DNA from 2 places in the Streptomyces sp. NPDC058864 genome. Region 1 is predicted to be linked to the other one. Evidence: riboswitches for the same ligand, from Rfam matches in the RefSeq annotation. Region 1 holds a riboswitch; the other holds the start of a gene.

Region 1 (3,395 bases):
GGTCCAGCGCGTAGTCGCGGTCGGCGAGGCGGCGCAGGTAGCGCAGCATCGCGGTCTCGGAGCGGTGCTGGTGGAAGACCGGGTGGGTCAGGTAGTCCACCTCGCGGATCAGTCCGGTGGGCAGCGCGTCCTCGGTGGCCGCGTCCAGGGCCTCGACGTCACCGGTGACACCGAAGGCGCCCCAGACCGCGTCGAGGTCGGCGCGGCCGGTGGTCTCGTCGCAGGCGATGCCGACCAGGTCGGCGTCGGCCTGGCGCAGGTTGACCCCGGCCTCGCGGGCGGCGGCCACGACCTCGGCGGCCCGGCCGGGCACGCGGGCGGTGACGGTGTCGAAGAAGGCGCCGGTGGTCACCTCGACGCCGCCGGCGCGCAGGCCCTCGGCGAGGACCGCGGCGTAGCGGTGGGTGCGGCGGGCGATCTGGGCCAGGCCGTCGGGGCCGTGGTAGACCGCGTACATGCCGGCCATGACGGCCAGCAGCACCTGCGCGGTGCAGATGTTGCTGGTGGCCTTCTCGCGGCGGATGTGCTGCTCGCGGGTCTGCAGCGCCAGGCGGTAGGCCTTGTTGCCGTCGGCGTCGACGGAGACGCCGACCAGGCGGCCCGGCAGGCTGCGGGCGTAGGTGTCGCGGACGGCCATGTAACCGGCGTGCGGACCGCCGAAGCCCATGGGAACGCCGAAGCGCTGGGTGGTGCCGACCGCGATGTCGGCGCCGAGCTCGCCCGGGGAGGTGAGCACGGTCAGGGCCAGCAGGTCGGCGGCGACGGTGACGACGGCACCGAGCCCGTGGGCCTGCTCGACGACCGGCTTGAGGTCGCGCACGGCGCCCGAGGCGCCCGGGTACTGCAGCAGCACGCCGAAGACCCCGCGCTCGGCGATCTCCGCGGGGATGCCCTCACTGAGGTCGGCGACGACGACCTCGACACCGGTGGGCTCGGCACGGGTCTCGATCACGGCGACGGTCTGCGGGAAGGCGTCGGCGTCGATCAGGAAGACGCCGTCCTTGACCTTGCCGACGCGGCGGGCCAGGGCCATCGCCTCGGCGGCGGCCGTGCCCTCGTCGAGCAGCGAGGCACCGGAGGTGGGCAGCCCGGTCAGGTCGGCGACGACCGTCTGGAAGTTCAGCAGGGCCTCCAGGCGGCCCTGGGAGATCTCCGGCTGGTACGGCGTGTACGCCGTGTACCAGGCGGGGTTCTCCATGACGTTGCGCAGGATGACCGGCGGGGTGAAGGTGCCGTGGTAGCCGAGGCCGATCATGGGCCGCAGCACCTGGTTGCGGTCGGCGAGCGAGCGCAGTTCGGCGAGGACCTCGGGCTCGGTGCGGGCACCGGACAGGCCGAGCGCCTCGGCGCTCTTGATGGTGTCCGGGACGGCGGCGGCGGTCAGCTCGTCCAGCGAGCCGTAGCCGACCTGCGCGAGCATCTTGGCCTGCGCGCCGGCGTCGGGCCCGATGTGGCGCTGCTCGAAGGGGATGCCGCGCTCCAGCTCGGAGAGTGGGATGCGGTTGGCGGTCATCTGCGGAGGCCTCCTGGTCTGGCGCGACACGGCCTCCCCCTCTGTCATCTGAACCTGAGAGCTTCACCGCCCCGCACGTGCCGGGGCGGCTTTCACCGTCGGTGAGGAAGGGGCCGCGCACGGGGTGTGCCGCCCTTTCCTGCTTTCCAGAGTGACCTCGCCCATGCGGTACGGATGCCTGAGAGATTCCGGGGAGGGTTTGCTCCTTCGGCGCCCGGCGGGCGGTTCCCCGCGTCGCCAGGACTCTCCCGCAAGGGGTCAGCAGCCGCTGTCAGCGTACCAGCGCGCTCCGGTACCGGGTCATGTGACAGCCGCCACCTTTCGTGCCTAAATAGGATTAATCGCGACCAGTTGGAGGGACCGTGCAGACCGGGATCGATCCGCGCAGCCTCATCGGACGCAGGGCCTTCGACCGCAACGGGATGAAGATCGGCACGGTGGACGAGGTGTACCTCGACGACGCCACCGGGGAGCCCGAGTGGGCGGCGGTGCGCACCGGTCTCTTCAGCCGGGACGCGTTCGTGCCGCTGGAACCGAGCGAGTTCACGGGGGAAGAGCTGCGCGTCCCGTTCGACAAGGCACTGATCAAGGACGCCCCGGACTTCGGCGTGGGCCGGCACCTCTCGCCCGAGCAGGAGCTCCAGCTCTACCACCACTACGGCATGAGCGGGCCCTCGCTCTCCGGCCCGGTGCCGGAGCCCCCGCCGGACCGCGACTTCGGCACGCTCGCCGGCGACAGCTGACGCGGCGGCCCCGGCGGGCCCGGTAACACCAGCGGGAGCGGCTCGGACGGCTCCAGCTCCGGGTCGGTCAACGCGAAGGTGCGCACCCGCCCCGGCACGGCCGAGCCGGGCTCCTCGAAGCGGACGGTGACCCTCCCGACCCCGCTGCCCTGCACCCACCCGGCGCCGTACTCGGTGTGCCGTACGTCCTGGCCCGGCACCCAGCGCCGCTCCGCCGGCCCCGGTTCCCGGATCTCCTCCCCGGACCGCTCCGGTGCCGCCTCGGACGGGCCGGGCTCCTCGCCTGCCGCCTCCCCCTCCCGCTCCGCCGCCTGGGCGAACAGGTCCTCCTGCGTGAAGTCGGCCAGCCCCGCGACACCGACGCCGAGCAACCGGACGCCGCCCGTGATGTCGACGGCCTCCAGCAGCCGCGCCGCGGTCTCCCGAACGACCGCCAGGTCGTCGGTCGGGGCCCGCAGCGTCTCCGAACGGGTCAGCGTCGTGAAGTCGTACCGCCGCACCTTCAGCACCACCGTGCGGCCCGAACGGCCCGCCGAGCGCAGTCTGCGCACGCAGCGGTCGGCCAGCCGGTCCACCTCGAGCCGGACCCGCACCCGGTCGGTGAGGTCGACGTCGAAGGTGTCCTCGACCGAGACCGACTTGCTCTCGCGGTCGGCGACCACGGGCCGCTCGTCGACCCCCAGGGCCATCCCGTGCACATGGGCGCCGTGCGCCTTGCCGAGCAGCCGTACCAGCTCGGCCTCCCCCGCCTCCACCACCTCGCCGACCGTGAGGATGCCCGCCCGCCGCAGGTGCTCGGCCGTGGCGGGCCCCACGCCGGGCAGCGCGCGCACCTGCATGGGGGCCAGCAGCTCACGTTCGGTACCCGGCTCGATGACCACCAGCCCGTCCGGCTTGGCCTGCTCCGAGGCGATCTTGGCGAGCAGCTTGGAGCCCGCGAGTCCCACCGAGCCGGTGAGCCCCGTCACCGCTCGGATGTCCGCCCGCAGCCGCTGCCCCACCGCGCGCGGGTCGTCACCGATGCCGCCCGCCTCCAGGTCGACGAAGGCCTCGTCCAGACTGAGCGGTTCGACCAGCGGCGACAGCCGCGACAGCAGCTCCATGACGACGTCGCTGATCTGCCGGTACACGGCGAAGCG
Region 2 (3,395 bases), on a different contig from region 1:
CGGCCACGTTGTACAGCTTGCCGGAGAAGTTGATCTTCATGCCGTGGGTCAGGTGCCCGCCGTGGGCGAGGTTCAGACCCAGGATCGTGTCGCCGGGGTTCAGCAGCGCGAACATCGCGGCCGCGTTGGCCTGCGCGCCCGAGTGCGGCTGGACGTTGGCGTGCTCGGCGCCGAAGAGCGCCTTGACCCGGTCGATCGCGAGCTGCTCGACCACGTCGACGTGCTCGCAACCGCCGTAGTAGCGGCGGCCGGGGTACCCCTCGGCGTACTTGTTGGTCAGCACCGAGCCCTGGGCCTGGAGCACCGCGACCGGAGCGAAGTTCTCCGAGGCGATCATCTCGAGGGTGGACTGCTGGCGGTGCAGTTCGGCGTCGACGGCGGCGGCGACGTCGGGGTCGAGCTCGTGCAGTGAGCTGTTGAGAAGCGACATCAGGGGGGTCATCCGTCCGGAGGTCGGAGTGGACAGGGCGGAGCGGTCGGGAGGTCCCGAGCGGTCAGGCGCCGGTGAAGGCGGTGTACTCGTCCGCGGAGAGCAGGTCGCCCGGCTCCTCGGAGATCTTCACCTTGAACAGCCAGCCGCCCTCGAAGGCCGCCGAGTTCACCAGCGAGGGGTCGTTGACGACGTCCTCGTTGACCTCGGTGACCTCACCGGAGACCGGGGCGTACAGGTCGCTGACCGACTTGGTCGACTCCAGTTCACCGCAGGTCTCGCCCGCGGCGACCGTGTCGCCGACCGCCGGGAGCTGGACGTAGACGACGTCGCCGAGGGCGTTCGCCGCGTGCTCGGTGATGCCCACCGAGGACACACCGTCCGCGTCGGCGGCCGAGACCCACTCGTGCTCCTTGCTGTACCGCAGCTGCTGGGGGTTGCTCATGGCGTGAATTCTCCTGGATGACGGTATGTGCTGGTGACGGCTGTCTTGACAGGTGGGACGGCTGTGCCGGATGTGAGCGGGAACTCAGCGCTGCCGCTTGTAGAACGGCAGGGCCACCACCTCGTACGGCTCATGCGTACCGCGGATGTCCACGCCCACACCGGAGGCGCCCGGAACGGCGTGCTCGGCGTCCACGTACGCCATGGCGATCGGCTTGCCCAGGGTCGGGGACGGCGCGCCGGAGGTGACCTCGCCGACCACCTCGCCGCCCGCCACCACGGGGTAGCCCGCCCGGGGGACGCGGCGGCCCTCGGCGACCAGGCCGACCAGCTTGCGCGGCGGCGTGGCCTCGGCCTTGGCGGCGGCCGCGGTCAGCGCCTCGCGGCCCACGAAGTCACCCGGCTTGTCGAACTTCACGACCCGGCCGAGCCCGGCGTCGAAGGGGGTGAGCGCGGTGGTCAGCTCATGCCCGTACAGCGGCATGCCCGCCTCCAGGCGCAGCGTGTCGCGGCAGGACAGGCCGCACGGCACCAGGCCGGCGTCCGCGCCCGCCTCGGTCAGCGCCAGCCACAGCTTCTCCGCGTCGGCCGGGGCGACGAAGAGCTCGAAGCCGTCCTCGCCGGTGTAGCCCGTGCGGGCGATCAGCGCGGGGACCCCGGCCACGGTGCCCGGCAGGCCCGCGTAGTACTTCAGCCCGTCCAGGTCGGCGTCGGTGACCGACTTCAGGATGGCGGGGGAGTTCGGGCCCTGGACGGCGATCAGCGCGTAGGCGTCCCGGTCGTCGCGGACCGCCGCGTCGAAGCCGGCGGCGCGCTCGGCCACCGCGTCGAGGACGACCTGGGCGTTGGAGGCGTTGGCGACGACCATGTACTCCTCGTCGCCGAGGCGGTAGACGATCAGGTCGTCGAGGATGCCGCCGTCGGGCGCGCAGATCATCGTGTAGCGGGCACGGCCCACGGCCAGCGCCGAGATGTGGCCGACCAGCGCGTGGTCCAGCGCCTCGCCCGCGGCCGGACCGGTGACCGTGATCTCGCCCATGTGGGACAGGTCGAAGAGACCGGCCCGGGTCCGCACGGCGGTGTGCTCGTCGCGCTCGCTGGCGTACCGCAGCGGCATGTCCCAGCCCGCGAAGTCGGTCATGGTGGCGCCGAGGGCGCGGTGCAGCGCGTCCAGTGCGGTACGGCGGGGTTCACTCATCGGTCGGGCTCCCAAGGCGAGGAAGAGACAGGTAGGGCGATGACGGGGCAGGCCCTCCCCATCTGTCATCGGAACCTGAGAGGTTCACCTGGACCCTCCGGTCGGAGGAGCCTGGCTTGCACCTTGGGTGGGGCGGCACCCCCGTCGCCGGGAGGGCTCGCCCGCTTTTCAGATGTGCCTCGAACGCGCGGTATCTGTGCCTGAGAGATTCAAGGGAGGACTTGCTCCTTCGGCGTCCCGCCCGCCGCAGCGGTGCGGAAGCTCTCCCGCGCGGCCTCGAACGGCCGATATGAGATTGAGGGCGCCATCATTGCACGGGCGCCCGTCGTTGTCGCGATCGCGTCCCGGATGTCCGGGTCCGGTCCCGATCCGGTAGTAACGACGCCGCTTCTCTGGGTAGGCAAAGACACAGGATTTACCATTTCTTGAACGTCGGACCCGGAGGGCGAACTGTGCGGTGGCAGAGTGCGTATGCGACGGCCGGGGGTCCGGCCGTGTCCCGGCCGGTACCGGCGCGGGCCGGGGAGGCGCGCCGCGCGGGCCGCGCCGTGCGGCCGCGACGGCTGCTCGACCTGCGGCGGGGACGCCGGCCCGTGCGCACCCTGCGCTACCCGCCGGGTGACTTCCTGGTCGTCTCCGGACTGCCCGGCGGCGGCAAGAGCACCCTCATGCGGCGCGCGTCGGGCGGGGCCCGCCTGATCGACTCCCAGGACGTGCGGGAACGCTGGCAGGCCCGGGTTCCGCGGCTGCTGCCGTACGCCCTCTACCGTCCCCTGGTGCGGATCGCGCACTACGCCGGTCTGTGGCGGGCGCTGCGTTCGGGCGACAGCGTCGTCCTGCACGACTGCGGCACCCTGCGCTGGGTGCGCGCCTGGGTCGCCCGCGAGGCGCGGCGCCGGGGGCGGGGCATGCACCTGGTGCTGCTGGACGTTCCCGTGCGGACCGCGCTGGACGGTCAGCGCGAACGCGGCCGCGGGGTCTCGGCGTACGCCATGGCCCGGCACCGCGCCGCCTCCCGCCGCCTGCTGACCGAGGCGGAAGCGGGCCGGCTGCCCGGGGCGTGCGCCTCGGTGGTGCTGCTGGACCGCGAAGCGGCCCGGGAGCTCGAGGCCATCGACTTCGACGGCTGAGCGGCCGGGCCGCGTCGCGTGAGGGGCGGTACCGCTACTGGAGCTGCGGATCCACCTGGGCCTCCGGCGCGAGCTGCGCCTCGGGCGGGAGCTGCTCGCCCTGGTCGTTCAGGGGGAGCGGCAGCGGGAGCGGAAGCGGCAGCGGCAGCGCGCCGGTGAGCAGCTTCGGCACCGCCAGCAGCAGGGCCTGCAG

The links. A riboswitch is a leader RNA that binds a small molecule or an ion and turns the genes downstream of it on or off. The one in region 1 is predicted to bind glycine.
Region 2: it holds a riboswitch for glycine, as region 1 does, so the genes downstream of both, gcvT (glycine cleavage system aminomethyltransferase GcvT) here and gcvP (aminomethyl-transferring glycine dehydrogenase) in region 1, are expected to answer to the same signal.

The regions. Positions count from the first base shown of each region.
Region 1 is NZ_JBHYMQ010000098.1:11,672-15,066, forward strand. Features, by position in the region: gene gcvP (aminomethyl-transferring glycine dehydrogenase) at 1-1,513, opposite strand, end outside; glycine riboswitch at 1,553-1,665, opposite strand; glycine riboswitch at 1,670-1,774, opposite strand; gene ACFW3D_RS38885 (PRC-barrel domain-containing protein) at 1,876-2,256, shown strand; gene ACFW3D_RS38890 (DNA polymerase IV) at 2,169-3,395, opposite strand, start outside.
Region 2 is NZ_JBHYMQ010000010.1:108,932-112,326, forward strand. Features, by position in the region: gene glyA (serine hydroxymethyltransferase) at 1-430, opposite strand, end outside; gene gcvH (glycine cleavage system protein GcvH) at 495-875, opposite strand; gene gcvT (glycine cleavage system aminomethyltransferase GcvT) at 960-2,072, opposite strand; glycine riboswitch at 2,251-2,351, opposite strand; gene ACFW3D_RS10915 (AAA family ATPase) at 2,525-3,202, shown strand; gene ACFW3D_RS10920 (hypothetical protein) at 3,237-3,395, opposite strand, start outside.